One region of the Vibrio bathopelagicus genome, then DNA from elsewhere that is predicted to be linked to it. Evidence: riboswitches for the same ligand, from Rfam matches in the RefSeq annotation. Region 1 holds a riboswitch; the other holds the start of a gene.

What was found. Region 1 has a riboswitch for lysine ahead of lysC (lysine-sensitive aspartokinase 3). Riboswitches for the same ligand answer to the same signal wherever they lie in the genome.
Region 2: it holds a riboswitch for lysine, as region 1 does, so the genes downstream of both, IHV80_RS05595 (Na+/H+ antiporter NhaC family protein) here and lysC (lysine-sensitive aspartokinase 3) in region 1, are expected to answer to the same signal.

What each region holds. Positions count from the first base shown of each region.
Region 1 covers NZ_CP062500.1:350,582-358,515, reverse strand. The annotation lists gene uvrA (excinuclease ABC subunit UvrA) at 1-2,769, shown strand, start outside; gene IHV80_RS01715 (PglL family O-oligosaccharyltransferase) at 2,866-4,629, shown strand; gene IHV80_RS01710 (pyridoxal-phosphate-dependent aminotransferase family protein) at 4,733-5,872, opposite strand; lysine riboswitch at 6,049-6,226, shown strand; gene lysC (lysine-sensitive aspartokinase 3) at 6,335-7,702, shown strand; gene metH (methionine synthase) at 7,796-7,934, opposite strand, start outside.
Region 2 covers NZ_CP062500.1:1,231,295-1,239,228, reverse strand. The annotation lists gene hisB (bifunctional histidinol-phosphatase/imidazoleglycerol-phosphate dehydratase HisB) at 1-607, opposite strand, end outside; gene hisC (histidinol-phosphate transaminase) at 738-1,778, opposite strand; gene hisD (histidinol dehydrogenase) at 1,788-3,083, opposite strand; gene hisG (ATP phosphoribosyltransferase) at 3,089-3,985, opposite strand; His leader region at 4,039-4,174, opposite strand; gene IHV80_RS05595 (Na+/H+ antiporter NhaC family protein) at 4,365-5,957, opposite strand; lysine riboswitch at 6,070-6,247, opposite strand; gene IHV80_RS05590 (H-NS family histone-like protein) at 6,612-7,022, shown strand; gene IHV80_RS05585 (inosine/guanosine kinase) at 7,194-7,934, opposite strand, start outside.

The sequences.
Region 1 (7,934 bases):
CCTCGTGATAAGCTGACGGTTATCACTGGATTATCAGGTTCAGGAAAGTCGTCACTTGCGTTTGATACTCTCTACGCAGAAGGTCAACGTCGTTATGTTGAGTCTTTGTCGGCTTACGCTCGTCAATTTCTATCTCTTATGGAAAAACCCGATGTCGACCACATCGAAGGTTTATCTCCTGCCATCTCTATAGAACAAAAATCGACCTCTCATAACCCCCGTTCAACTGTTGGTACTATCACTGAAGTCTATGATTATCTAAGGCTACTTTATGCTCGTGTCGGCGAACCACGATGTCCTGATCACAATACCCCTCTTGCAGCACAAACCATCAGCCAAATGGTCGATAAAGTCTTAGAGCTACCTGCAGGTTCAAAGATGATGCTGCTGGCTCCAATAGTCAAAGAACGTAAAGGTGAGCATGTTAAAACGCTTGAGAACCTAGCCGCTCAAGGCTTTATCCGTGCTCGTATTGATGGCGAAACCTGTGATTTATCCGATCCACCCACATTGGAACTGCACAAGAAGCACACCATCGAAGTTGTCGTTGATCGCTTTAAGGTTCGACCGGATCTTCAACAGCGTTTAGCTGAATCATTTGAGACAACATTAGAGCTCTCTGGTGGCATCGCTGTAGTTGGTTGGATGGATGATAAAGAACAAGAAGAGATCGTATTCTCTGCAAACTTCGCTTGTCCTAAATGTGGCTATAGTATGCAGGAGCTTGAGCCTCGTCTGTTCTCATTTAATAACCCGGCAGGTGCTTGTGGTACGTGTGATGGCCTTGGGGTTCAACAATATTTTGACCCAAGCCGAGTGATTTCAGATGAGAACCTAAGTATTGCTGAAGGTGCGATTAAAGGCTGGGATCAGAAGAATTATTACTATTTTCAGATGCTAACATCGCTATCAGACCATTATGGTTTTGACCTTTATACGCCATTTAATTCTCTGCCAAAGAAAACTCAAGAGATCATCCTCAAGGGTTCAGGACGCACTGAAGTAGAATTCAAGTACATCAATGATCGTGGTGATATCCGCGTCAAGCGTCACCCATTTGAAGGCATTTTAAATACGTTAGAACGCCGTTACCGCGATACTGAATCTAGTGCGGTGCGTGAAGATCTTGCCAAGTACATCTCAACGAAATCGTGTTCTAGCTGTGATGGCACGCGTTTAAGATTAGAAGCTCGAAATGTCTTCATTGGCGATACCACACTGCCAGAAATAGTTCAGCTCAGTATTGCTGATGCATTAGAGTTTTTCCAAAACTTGTCGCTCAGCGGCCAGCGTGGACAAATTGCAGATAAAGTGATGAAAGAGATCAATGATCGTCTGCATTTCTTGGTGAACGTTGGTTTGAATTACCTGAACCTATCACGCAGTGCAGAAACGCTGTCTGGTGGTGAAGCGCAAAGGATTCGTCTAGCAAGTCAAATTGGTGCTGGTTTAGTTGGTGTTATGTATGTACTGGATGAACCATCAATTGGCCTCCACCAGCGTGATAATGAACGTCTACTACAAACCTTGGTTCACCTAAGAGACTTAGGAAATACCGTGCTTGTTGTTGAGCATGACGAAGATGCGATTCGTTGCGCTGACCATGTTATCGATATCGGCCCAGGCGCGGGGGTTCATGGTGGACACGTGGTTGCAGAAGGTACCATGCAAGACATCATCGAAAACCCGAACTCTTTGACAGGGCAATACCTGAGTGGCGCCAAAGAAATTGCGATACCAAAGCAAAGAACGCCTATCGACAAGAAAAAGGTCGTCGAGATCGTTGGCGCGACTGGGAACAACCTAAAAAATGTCACCGCGACGATCCCTGTAGGCTTGTTCAGCTGTATTACGGGTGTATCGGGGTCAGGTAAGTCGACACTAATTAATGACACCTTCTTTAAAGTCGCCCACACCCAATTAAACGGTGCAACAACTGCAGTTCCGGCGCAGCACAAAAAGATAAAAGGCTTAGAGCATTTCGACAAAGTGATCGATATTGACCAAAGCCCTATCGGTCGCACACCAAGATCAAACCCTGCAACTTACACTGGTATTTTCACTCCAATTCGAGAGTTATTTGCAGGTACACAAGAATCACGATCTCGTGGCTACAAACCAGGTCGATTCAGTTTTAACGTTCGTGGTGGTCGCTGTGAAGCGTGTCAGGGAGACGGTGTCATCAAAGTAGAGATGCATTTCTTGCCAGATGTGTATGTACCGTGTGATGTATGTAAAGGTAAGCGTTATAACCGTGAAACTCTAGAGGTCCGCTACAAGGGTAAAACCATTGACGAAGTTCTAGAGATGACTGTGGAAGATGCTCGTGAATACTTCAACCCAGTGCCTGTTATCGCTCGAAAACTACAAACCCTAATGGACGTGGGCCTTTCCTACATTCGCCTCGGGCAAGCTGCAACAACCTTGTCTGGCGGTGAAGCGCAGCGTGTTAAATTAGCGCGTGAACTGTCTAAAAGAGACACGGGGAAAACCTTATACATTCTCGATGAGCCAACAACAGGCCTCCATTTCCACGATATACAGCAGCTATTAACGGTACTACATAGATTGCGTGATCACGGCAATACGGTAGTGGTGATTGAACACAACCTAGATGTCGTCAAAACGGCAGACTGGATCCTAGATCTTGGTCCTGAAGGTGGCCAAGGAGGCGGTGAAATTGTTGCAGAAGGTACACCTGAAGATGTGGCGTTAGTCGAAGGTTCGCACACTGCTCGCTTCCTTAAGCCTATGTTAAATTTGAACTAGGTGTAAAATAGCTCCCTGCGAGCAGACAGAAAAATGTTAAAGTAACAGAGCTTGTTTCAGAAGGAACAAGCTCTGTTTTTATAAGGTTAGGGATTTATGGCAACAATACACACTAGCGGTACCCAGCTAGAAAATCAGAGAACTCAGCTCCCGCTTAACAAGGCATTTCTTGCCTCTTTAGCTGTTGTATTCTTATTAGCCATGCATTTTTTCATGCCTAATCCTGGCGGCTCAGGCCTTGCTTTATCCTTTAATCCAACCACTTGGTTAGCTCTTAGCTTTACGTTGGCGATTGGCTTCTACCAACTTGCCACTAACCGAGTACTCAAATATTCCAAGCTAACCGTTGGCTTGATGATAAGTTGCGTGATACTGACGCTGCCCATTCTTTACAGCAACGCCTCTCCTCAAGCCGCATCAAGTCGACTACTTGGATTGTGGACAGGCTTCGCTTTATTCGTGGTGCTTCAACAATTTAAATTCAGTAACAAACACAAACAACGCATGTTGTGGTTCATTGTTCTTGCTGTAGTTATACAAGCACTTTTTGGCTATGTGCAATATTTCTTACTGGAACCTGGCAACCTATTTGGTTACAACACTGCGGCCAATAGACCTTATGGGATATTCCAACAACCGAATGTTATGGCCAGCTTTTTAGCTACAGGTTTTGTGCTTTCAGCTTATCTTCTAGCAAGACAGCCAGCTAAATATAATCACAAAATTAGCGAGTCGTTCTTACTATACCTAACACCAACCTTAACCGTACCTTTGCTGATCATCATCGCATCACGTACCGGATGGTTGGCTGCCGTAATCGGGTTTGTCTGCATTCTGCCTTACCTATACAAGTTCTCTACTAAGAAACGCTTCTACGGGTGGTGTGCATCAGTACTGGTCGGTATCGTCGTCGCTTTTTCGGTAATCAGTCTCAGTACAACTGATAGCCTCGCAAGTAAAAGGGCTAACTTAGAAAGCCCACGAGCTTATACCTTTCCACAAGCGCTCGATATGATGATCGAAAAGCCTTTTACAGGTTATGGCTATGGAAAGTTTGAATCCGAATACACGCTATACACAGCTCGCCAGCATCAACTTAACTCAAATTATCATCCCGGCCTTCCTTCAATGGATCACCCGCACAATGAGTTCCTGTTTTGGGGAGTAGAAGGGGGAATTGTACCAATCATCGGTATCTTGCTTGCTGCAGTGTTGGTGATGTCACGCATAGCAAGCTCAGCGAAAGGAACACGTCTAGCACTACTTGCGCTATTCATACCGATACTCTTACATTCTCAGCTTGAGTATCCTTTTTACCACTCGGCGATTCACTGGATAACCTTTATCATTTTGATTTACTGGGTCGATCAACGGGCTTCTCGCCACTATCAGCAGCCGTTTAGTATCGTCAGTAAAACCCTATTCAGAGTATCGAGCTTAGTCGTTCCTATCTTGGTGAGCTTTTACATGCTGAGTGCCTTACACACCAATTATGTACTCACTAAATTTGAAATGTCTAAACCGAAAAACCCGGACATTCTTAAGCAGGTAACGAACCCCGTAGTATGGAAAGATCGCTATGATTGGGACGTGTACAGTACCTATCTAAATATCGGCCTCTACAAAGCTGATCCTAGCCTGATCCAGCCTTATATAGATTGGTCGTTAGAGATCATAAAGAGTAAGCCAAGGCCTGCTTTCTACAGCAACCTAATTCTCGCGTATCAAGGGTTGGGCGATCACAGCAAGGCAGAACAAATTCGTAGTGAAGCGAGCTTCTTGTTCCCAAATCGAGACTTTTCCAAGGTTCAGTATAAGAAGATATCAGAAGCAGAAAACAATATCTCTTCTGCTAAATGACGCCTAGGGGTCTAGTATTCATTCACTATATTGACATAACCTAGATACAAAAAAGCGCACGATCTATCGTGCGCTTTTCTTTTTAAACTTCAGTTTGTTACCGTTATTTTAAAACGTCTTGTAACGCTTTTAAGCACAAAGCGACATTCTCTTTTCGAGCGCCATAACCCATTAAACCAATACGCCAAGCCTTCCCAGCTAAAGAGCCAAGGCCTGCACCGATTTCAAGGTTATACTCTTCTAACAACTGCGTTCTTATTTTGGCTTCGTCAATCCCTTCAGGGAAGTAAAGTGCATTCAATTGAGGTAAGCGACTCTCTTGATCAACCACAAACTTTAATCCCAAAGCTTCTACGCCAGCTTTAAGTTCTTGGTGCATCGCATAGTGACGTGACCAAGCGTTGTCTAAACCTTCATTTTTCAATAGAACCAACGACTCATGCAGAGCATATAAGCTGTTCACGGGTGCCGTGTGGTGGTAGCTACGCTTACCTTCTCCACTCCAATAACCTAATACTAAACTTTGATCTAGGAACCAGCTTTGCACTGGCGCTTGGCGGGCTTTCATTTTATCAACAGCACGCTGAGAAAAAGTCACCGGAGATAGTCCTGGTACACAAGACAGACACTTTTGGCTTCCAGAATAAACTGCATCAAGCTGCCACTCATCAACCAGTAATGGCACACCACCTAGTGACGTCACTGCATCAACAATCGTTAACGCATCAAACTGACGAGCGATAGCTGAGATAGCTTGAGCATCCGATAACGCTCCAGTAGACGTTTCTGCATGCACAAATGCAACAGCAACAGCATCGGGATTTTCTGCCAATGCTTGTTCTACCTTTTCAACGGAAACGGGTTTGCCCCACTCGTCGTCAACAAGGATGGCTTCGCCACCACAACGCACAACATTCTCTCGCATACGCTCACCGAAGACACCGTTACGACAAACGATCACCTTTTCACCAGGCTCAATCAAGTTAACAAAACAGGTTTCCATACCCGCGCTGCCCGGTGCAGAAACGGCAATCGTAAATTCGTTTTCAGTCTGAAAAGCGTATTTAAGAAGCTGTTTAAGCTCATCCATCATCGCAATAAACAGTGGATCTAGGTGACCGATGGTTGGACGGCTTAAAGCCTGTAGCACTTGAGGCGAGATATCAGAAGGACCTGGTCCCATTAACGTTCGGTGCGGCGGATAAAAGCTATCGATAGCAGTAGTGAGTGTTAAATTAGACATGTACATCCCTTACGTTAATGTTGTGAACAATCCACCCTAAAGCAAATTGATTACCTCAGCAATTAGCCATAAGTATTGAGGTCAAACCACTGTCACATAATTGTTAAAATTATTTTTCAATTATCTCAAGTTACGGATTGACATTGTTATCACAAACACGTTCAATGAAATGGCTATCTAGCAGAAGAGGAGCACTGCCCAGGCAGGTGTTTTGTGGAGCCGCATTTCCAATACAAAACATTTATGGGGAGCAGTGCCGAGATAATAAAAGGATGCAGGACCTTTATTATCGGTTGAGCGGGCTGAATCCCGTCAACTGTCGCCATTTCTATATGGTGAAGAGCTTCTGAGGTTACTATTCTAATAATTCCTCTCTTTTTGCTCTAAAACTCTCTTCGAAAAACATCGGACGTTGGATTACCCAACCGTAATTTTATTTTAGGAAGTCGTGGGAGATATATCGTGAGTGCATCTAATGTAGCTGGTTCTTTTAATGTCGCTAAGTTTGGTGGAACAAGTGTTGCCAACTTTGAAGCAATGAGCCGTTGTGCTGCCATTATTGAAAACAACTCAAATACGAAACTGGTCGTGAGTAGTGCATGTTCTGGCGTCACTAACTTGCTAGTTGAACTGGCGAATGGTGTTCAAGACAAAGCTCGTCGTCAGGAACTAGTGACACAGTTGACGGACATTCATAATACGATTCTTGCTCAGTTAGCCGATCCGAACAGTATCGAGAAAGAGGTTCATAGCATTCTCGATGATATTGCGAGTGCAGCCGAAGCAGCATCATTCCAAGTCAGCACAAAGCTGACTGACCACCTTGTCGCATGTGGCGAATTGATGTCGACACATATCCTCGCTCAGATCATACGTGAGCGTGGCACACCAGCAGTTCGTTTTGATATCAGAGAAGTAATGCGCACCAATGATGACTTCGGTAAGGCAGAACCACAACTGGAAGATATTGCAGCTTTAGCAAAACAGAAGCTAATTCCACTTTGCCAACAACAAGTTGTCGTTACCCAAGGTTTTATCGGTGCTGATAGCGAAGGCAACACCACAACGTTAGGCCGCGGTGGCAGTGATTATTCAGCAGCACTGATTGCCGAATCGGTACAGGCGATTGGTTTAGAGATCTGGACGGATGTTCCGGGTATCTACACTACCGACCCTCGTGTTGCACCTAAGGCCTCCCCTATCCCAGAGATCAGCTTTAGTGAAGCATCGGAAATGGCAAATTTTGGTGCGAAGATCTTGCACCCATCGACTTTGGTTCCTGCACTACGCCATCAAATCCCTGTCTTTGTCGGCTCATCAAAAGCACCAGAGCTAGGTGGAACATGGATTCGTCAACAAGTTGAAAGCTCTCCTCTGTTCAGAGCGCTTGCCCTGCGCTGCAACCAAACCATGGTTACGCTACGCAGTGCCAATATGTTCCATGCTTATGGCTTCTTAGCTAAGGTATTTGAGATCCTTGCTAAACATAAGATCTCTGTGGATCTTATCACTACCTCAGAGATCAGTGTGTCACTCACTCTCGATCAAACCGATACATCAGGTGGTGCTCCTCAGTTACCAGAAGCCGCTCGAATTGAGCTTGAAGAGCTGTGTTCTGTAGATATTGAACACGACCTATGCCTTGTTGCTCTTATTGGCAACAACATGAGTGAAAGCAAAGGCTATGCGAAGCAGGTGTTCGGCACTCTTGAAGACTTCAACCTACGTATGATTTGTTACGGAGCAAGTCCACACAACCTATGCTTCTTGCTAAATGAATCAGTATCCAAGTTGGCAATTCAAAAACTTCACCAAGAATTATTCGAATAAACGAGTAGCCACTCGTTTGAGCGTATAAACAACGAATTTCAAATACAAAAAGGGTTGCTCTTAAGCAACCCTTTTCTCGTGATGAAACAATCATTAGTTAATGTTTGGTCCTAACCACTTCTCAGCTTCCAACATATCCCAACCTTTACGATCAGCATAGCTGTCCACTTGATCCTGTTGAATCTGTGCAATCGCAAAGTATCTAGCGTCAGGGTGTGAGAAATACATACCA
Region 2 (7,934 bases), 880 kb from region 1:
TATCGATCTTGTTACCACCGGTTTCATCAAGGTTTACCGCTACTTTGATGTCAGTTTCTTTAGTCGTACGAACCACTTCAGCAATACGAGCATTAACCGTTAGATCTTTAACGATCTGTGGCCAGTTGAGTGTGCCTTCCGTTTGCGCATCCGGTCCATATTGGATGCCACGGATTGCCATGTTCTCTGCAAGTTGAAGATCCGTCATTCGATCGCCAATCACAACTGACTTTTGGAAGTCGACTTTACCGCCTTGAAGGTATTCTTTAACCATACCTAGCTTTGGTTTACGGCAAGAACAGTTGTCTTCATCAAAGTGAGGGCAGATTAGAACATCATCAAACTTAACGCCCTGAGATTCAAAGAACTCCATCATCATATTGTGTGGAGCATCGAACTCTTCTTGTGGGTAGCTATCTGTACCTAGACCATCTTGGTTGGTGACCATCACTAAGCGATAGCCAGCATCTTGCAGTGCAAGTAGGCTAGGAATCACTAACGGTTCGAATTTTAGTTTGTCTAAACGGTCTACTTGAAAGTCGACTGGCGGCTCAACAATTAAGGTGCCATCACGGTCTATAAAAAGTATTTTCTGTTGTTTACTCACTTGAACTTCCTTTTAATTTTAAATCTGCTGGCCTAGCTAAAATCAACGCTAACCCAAATAATGGTTTCATTTTCCAGCCAGTTATTAATCAACTCAAGACTGACCAATGTTATTACTGATAAGCTATTCGTTACTGATAAAAGTTACGAATGAATCCAAGTGTCTTTTCGCACTCTTCGCGGTTACCAATACTAATGCGAACACAGTCTTCAATAGGCGAATTACGTAAAATAATACCGCTGTCCCATGCTGCTTTGAATAAATCATCACCGTTAGGGAATTTAACCAGAAGGTAATTACCCCAACCATCGAATACCGTAATTTGAGGCATGCCCATAAGGCCCGCTTGTAAATAAGCTCGGTTGGCACTCAAATCAAGAACCTGAAATTTCGCTCTTGCTAACCCGTGTTCTGACAACGCCTGAACAGCAATGTCAGCAACAGGTACTGGTACTGGATAAGGTGCTATCACTTTCAACAGCACATCAATCAGTTCTTGGTTTGCTAAAGTAAATCCGCAACGTAAACCCGCCAATGCAAATGCTTTCGAGAGAGTACGAAGAATCGCTAGATTCGGATACTGAGCCAGTAAATCAACCGTTGATGCTTCAGGGCAGAAGTCGATGTATGCTTCGTCCATCACCACAATCGCTTTATCTTGAGTTATTTCAAGCAGCTTGATGATGTCTTTACGATTGACCAAGTTACCGGTTGGGTTATTTGGGCTGCAAACAAAGACGACTTTTACATTATCGAGTTGAGCTTCAATAGCAGGAAGATCCAATTGCCATTCAGACGTCAAAGGCACAACCTTACGCTCAACACCAATCGTCTCGGCACTGATAGCGTACATACCGTAGGTTGGTGGGCAGTAAAGAATCGCGTCTTCATTTGGCTCACAGAACGCACGAATTAAAAGTTCGATACCTTCGTCAGCACCACGAGTAGTCAACGTCTGCTCTGCTGCAACACCTGCATACTGTGCGTAAGCGTCGATCAGTTCTTTCGGCTGACACTCACTGTAACGATTAAGTCGAGTCAGATTTAAGCTGTACTCGTTATCAAACGGAGATTCGTTGGCATTCAACCATACATCTCCGCTGCCACCAATGCGTCTTGCAGACAAGTAAGGTGTAAGAGCCTGAACTTGTTTTCTTGCTAACTTCTCCATGCTCTACCCTTATTTCGCTTTATTTAACTTTTCAATTCGGATAGTCACCGCACGTTTGTGCGCATCCAAACCTTCGGCTTCCGCCATTGTTACTACTGTTGGCGCTAGGCCTTTTAAGCCATCAGCCGTTAACTCTTGTACCGTCATACGCTTAGAAAAATCAGCCAAACCTAGGCTTGAATAGGTTTTGGTATAGCCATAAGTCGGTAATACGTGGTTTGTACCGGAAGCGTAATCACCCGCAGACTCTGGAGACCAGTCACCAAGGAAGATTGAACCTGCATTATCTAGTAATGGCAGAAGTTCGCGTGGGTTCTTGGTTTGAACAATCAAGTGTTCAGGTCCGTAGAAGTTCGAAATCGCAATTGCTTGAGTGATCGATTCTGCAATGATAATTAGGCTTGATGCTAATGCTTGCTGAGCAATCGTAGCGCGAGACAGCTCTTTCAACTGCTTTTGTACCGCTTCGGTTACTTGGTCTGCCACAATTGGAGATGGTGTTACCAATACCACTTGTGAATCAGGACCGTGTTCTGCTTGGCTTAGTAGGTCTGCCGCAATGAAGTCCGCGTCTGCGGTTTCATCAGCAATCACCAACACTTCAGATGGGCCTGCAGGCATATCAATCGCCGCGCCGCGGAAATCGTTACTCACTTGGCGTTTAGCTTCGGTTACGTAAGCGTTACCTGGACCAAAGATTTTATCGACCTTCGCAACACTCTCTGTACCGTAAGCCATTGCAGCAACCGCTTGACCACCGCCGACATTGTAGACCTCATCGATTTTACAAAGCTTAGCGACATACAAGATTTCATCGGCAATTGGCGGAGGCGAACAAAGCACAACCTTACGACAACCAGCAATCTGAGCAGGAACACCCAACATAAGAACCGTTGATGGAAGTGGAGCGCTGCCCCCAGGGATGTACAAACCCACCGTATTAATAGCGCGAGTCACTTGCTCACAAACCACACCGGGTTGAGTTTCAACCTTAATTGGTTGAGGTTTTTGAGCTTCGTGGAACTTAGCGATATTACGATAAGCTTGCTCAAGCGCTTGCTTCATCTCTGGTGTCAAACGCGCGCAGGCTTCTTCGATCTCTTCAGAACGTACTCGAATCGATTCCGGTGTCACACCATCAAACTTTTCGGTCAGTTCTTTGAGCGCTGCATCGCCTTCATTTCTTACTTTTGCAATTACACCAGACACAGTCGCTGTGATATTCGCACCTTCAGCAATCGCTGGGCGCTCTAATACTGAGTCTTGCTGTGATTCACTTAATGATTGCCAAACAACGGTTCTCATGGCAGTTACCCCATCATTTTTTCGATTGGTAGTACTAGGATTGAGCTTGCACCCAACTCTTTCAATTGTTCCATGGTTTCCCAGAACAAGTTCTCTGTACTTACTAGGTGAACGGCAACTTTGTCTTTGTCTGTTGATAGAGGAAGAACCGTTGGATCTTCAGCGCCAGGCAGTAGTGCTTTGATTTGCTCAAGCTGAGAGGTTGGTGCATGAAGCATGATGTACTTAGACTCTTTCGCTTGTTGAACACCCTGCATACGAGTCAGTAGCTTTTCAATCAATGCAGTCTTGTCAGCGTCGAAATCACCAACACGTTGAATCAGTGTTGCTTTAGACTGGAAGATAGCTTCTGCTTCTTTAAGGCCGTTTGCTTCTAGCGTCGCACCTGTAGAAACTAAATCGGCGATAGCGTCTGCTAGGCCAGCTCGAGGAGCCACTTCAACCGAGCCTGTTAGCATACAAGTGCTGAATTCAACACCCTGCTCGTCCATGTAGGCTTTTAGTAGTTGTGGGTAAGTGGTCGCAATACGTTTGCCAGCTAAATCTTGTGGCCCGTTGTATTCTTCGTCTTTGTTGATAGCGATAGAGAGGCGGCAGCCACCGAAGTCTAAGCGACGTAGTGTGCGAAACTCTGAAGGCTCTTTAAGAGCAACACGGTCTAGGCGAACTTCTTCCAGTTCATTTTCACCGATGAAACCAAGGTCAACGACACCATCCATGATAAGACCTGGGATGTCATCGTCACGAACTAATAACAAGTCGATTGGCATATTTAGTGAATGAACAACTAGACGCTCACCCATGATGTTAAATTTAACACCACATTTTTTAAGTAGATCTTGGCACTCTTTACTTAAGCGACCTTTCTTTTGAATTGCGATTCTTAGGCGTTGTGTCTGCATTGCTATATCCCTGTGCAAATATTTGAATTTATTGATTATTTAAAAGCGTTAAAACTAAAAAACCCCCGGAAGACTTTGTCGTCCCGAGGGTTTAAATCTAAATTCTTTGACTTAACCTCCGGGAGAATTCTTGCTCCCGGGTATACGTAAATCTCCCCGAAAGACTAGATAGGGTGATGATGGTGATGAATGTTCATTACTAGTTTACGCATACTTATCAGCTCTTAGGTTGTTTGCTGTCTTGTCTCCACACTAACTAAGGTCACATCCTTTTTCAACCATTTATTCGAACTTTTTTCACGAAATTTAAAATTAAATTAACAGGCACAAAAAAGGGAGGCTAATGCCTCCCTGATACTTTACTGATTAGCTTTCACTTTTAGCTTTTGCACGTCGCCATTTTGCAACGAGAGAAGTAAGCCAATGCAAAACATACTGCAACAAACGTTAGAGACGCCGCACTAAATGCGATACCAATTGAAGACGTCATACCTAGCGTGATGAAACCAATACACGATACGAACGCTACAGACAATGCATAAGGAAGCTGTGTCGATACGTGGTCAATGTGGTTACAACGAGCACCAGTAGAAGAAAGAATCGTTGTGTCAGAGATTGGAGAACAATGGTCACCAAATACTGAACCAGCCAGAACCGCACTTAGCATAGGTAGAATCAACGCGATGTCAGAAGCTGCAGCCATGTCACCCGCGATAGGAAGCATGATACCAAACGTACCCCAAGATGTACCTGTCGAGAATGCCATTAGGCCAGCAAGAAGGAACAAGATAACAGGTAGCCAGTGGTAATCAATGTTGCCAGTCGCTAGAGATGATAGGTACGAACCTGTCTTCATGTCACCGATAACAGAACCAATAGTCCACGCGAACACAAGGATAAGGATAGCGCCAAACATTGAGCTCGCACCGATCCACATTGTTCTTGCGATATCAGACATAGGTAGCTTTTGCTTGAAGACTGTCGCTAGTGCAACAAGCAGACCTAGAACGCCACCGTAAACAAGAGACTTACCTACATCTGTATTTTCGAACGCACCAAGCAGGTTGAATGCTTGACCGTCAGCAGCCAGCGCTTGGCCACCTGTGTAAAGCATGGCAGCAACTGTTGCTACAATTAGCGATACGATTGGCATAACAAGATCAGAGACAGAACCGTTTTCGCTCTCTTCAATGTCTAGCTCTTCGTTCAGGTCATGAGCTTGCTTTTGATCGTTATCACCATCAAAGCCACGACCTTGTGATGCTTCAATCTCATGCTCACGCATTTTACCAACGTCTAGACCAAACCACGCTACCGCAAATACCATAAGTAGTGCGAATACAGCATAGAAGTTCATTGGGATAAGACGAACGTAAGCACCCAGTGCAGAATACTCTGTCACACCGTGCGTTACTAAGATGCCACCAATAATAGTAATGATGTAAGCACCCCAGCTAGATGCTGGCATGATCACACACATAGGAGCAGCAGTAGAATCTAGGATATAAGCTAGCTTAGCGCGAGATACATAGAAGCGGTCTGTTACAGGGCGAGAGATAGCACCTACCGCTAAGCTGTTGAAGTAATCATCAACAAAGATGAATACGCCTAAGAAGGCAGCAAGTAGTTTTGAACCACGTTTGCTCTTCACGCGAGACTGTGCCCATTCAGCGAATGCGCGAGTACCGCCAGAAAGTGTCAATAGAGCGGTCATCATTCCAAGGATAAGTAGGAATGCGATAATGCTCATGTTCCAAGTGTTGATACCACCATCTTCGATGAAAACACCAGATGCTTTAGTAAACACGTAGCTAGCTGCGTTACCTACTGAATAGTCAGCAAGTAGAATCGCACCCATGACGATACCGACACCCAAAGAAACCAATACACGGCGGGTAACAATAGCAAGAGTCAATGCAACCAAAGGAGGAAGCAGCGATAAAGGCGATGTTGCAAAATCTATTAAATTCATGATCTTCAAAAACCAGTTTTTTATTTGGCTAGAGATCTACTGCAGACAAACTTGATACGACTTATCAAGCTCATGTTGAACTAAGCGAAAGGGAAGTGAACACTTCACCCAACCCTACAGTAGCGCTCCATAGTTTAAAATTAAGACTATGGCAGTGTTGTACCTATTGAGCACAACCCCAGCAAATTGCTTAGATATACAATTTACTTCGGCAATTAGACCTTTCATTCCCGTTCATTGGCATCACCCCAACGAAAACTACTTTTTATAATTGCACCTCTACGTGCGATAACATTATTAACCGTGCAAACCAGAGTTTAACAACAAATTAACCAAAGCATCGCATCAGGTAGCCGCAATTGTACTCATCAAGAGCAACAATGCAACATATCATTCCGAGAAAAATAGCTTTTTGTTAATGAACTAATCAATACAAAAATAGTCTACATAAAGCAATTACTCCACCAGTCACATATCGATTTTTAAGAGATTCTTAATAATTATTATAAATTCATCAAAAGTGAGCCGTTTCTTTTTCAACTATTCATCTCACTTTTATATTTAAATAACCAATACGAGAAATACTATTTGTTTTATTCCTAGGCTCTGTTTATTATTAGGAAGATTATTTAGTTTACCTTGATGGAAAATATCATGTCTGAATTAACAAAAACTTTATTGAATATCCGTAGCCTTCGCGCATTCTCACGTGAATTAACTCTTGAACAACTTGAAGAAGCGCTAGACAAGCTAACTATTGTTGTACAAGAGCGTCAAGAGTCTGAAGCTGAAGAACAAGCTGCTAAAGCAGAGCAAGAAGCTAAGCTTTCTGCTATTGCTGAACAAATTGCAAAAGACGGCATCGATGTTGCTGATCTTATTGCTGCGCTTTCTGGTGAAGCAAAAACAAAAACAGCAAAAGCTAAACGTGCTCCTCGTCCAGCTAAATACAAATATGTAGATGGCAATGGCGATGAGAAAACTTGGACTGGTCAAGGTCGTACGCCTTCAGCTATCCAAGAACAACTAGATGCTGGTAAATCTCTAGAAGAGTTTGCTATCTAAACATTTAGTTTACTTAGTGAGTAATCAATTACACGCTAAGCAATAGAATTAATATTAAAGTCGACTAAAGTATTATTTACGGCTTCAATATATTCAGAAACAAAAAGGCTCCTTTCGGAGCCTTTTTTATATTTCATTATTAGAAATATAAATGGAAACGATAAAAATATCTTATCTTTCCCAGTATGCTTCTTCTAGACTGTCTTCTCTTTCAGGAAGGCCGCGAGACAAACGTGGAGAGTGCTGAACCAACACCTCATAACTTGCACGGTTTGAATATTTACATACTTGCGAGAAAGATGAATACGTTAAGAATGCATGTTGATGCTTGCTAGAGTTCGGCACATTTTCTTTATGATATTTATTTGCTGCCATATCATGTAATAAAGCCGACAACGCCGCATCCCCTGCACCATTGGTATTTTTGATCTTTTCTGGACCGCCCATGTAAGGTGCGATATGCGAATAAATTTTCGTTGGGTTGTCACATAACTCTTTATGCGCAGGACGACTAAACTCATAACGGTTAAATTCAGCAATCGAGCCTGGTAACAACGGCAATGACGTTTCACGCTTCACAGCGTCTTCAGTGTAACCCGCCATAAACAAGCCAACTGGGCCAGCCGTACATAGAACTAAGTCTACCCACTCTAATGCTTTGTCTGAAGCAGCAAGAGGATCGCTTTCACCAGTTAAGGCTTCTGCTTCGTCTTCATTCATTGCAACAACGGTTACGTGTTGTTCAAGGAAATCTTTCCAAAACTCTGGATCATCTTGAATAACGAATTTAGTACCAAGAGTTAAAACAACAGGCACATCGTATTTCTTCGCATATTCAATCGCCTTCATAGTTGCTTCAGGCATAGGGTCACCTGGTTTACAACGAACTAAATACGCCGTTAATACTAAAGC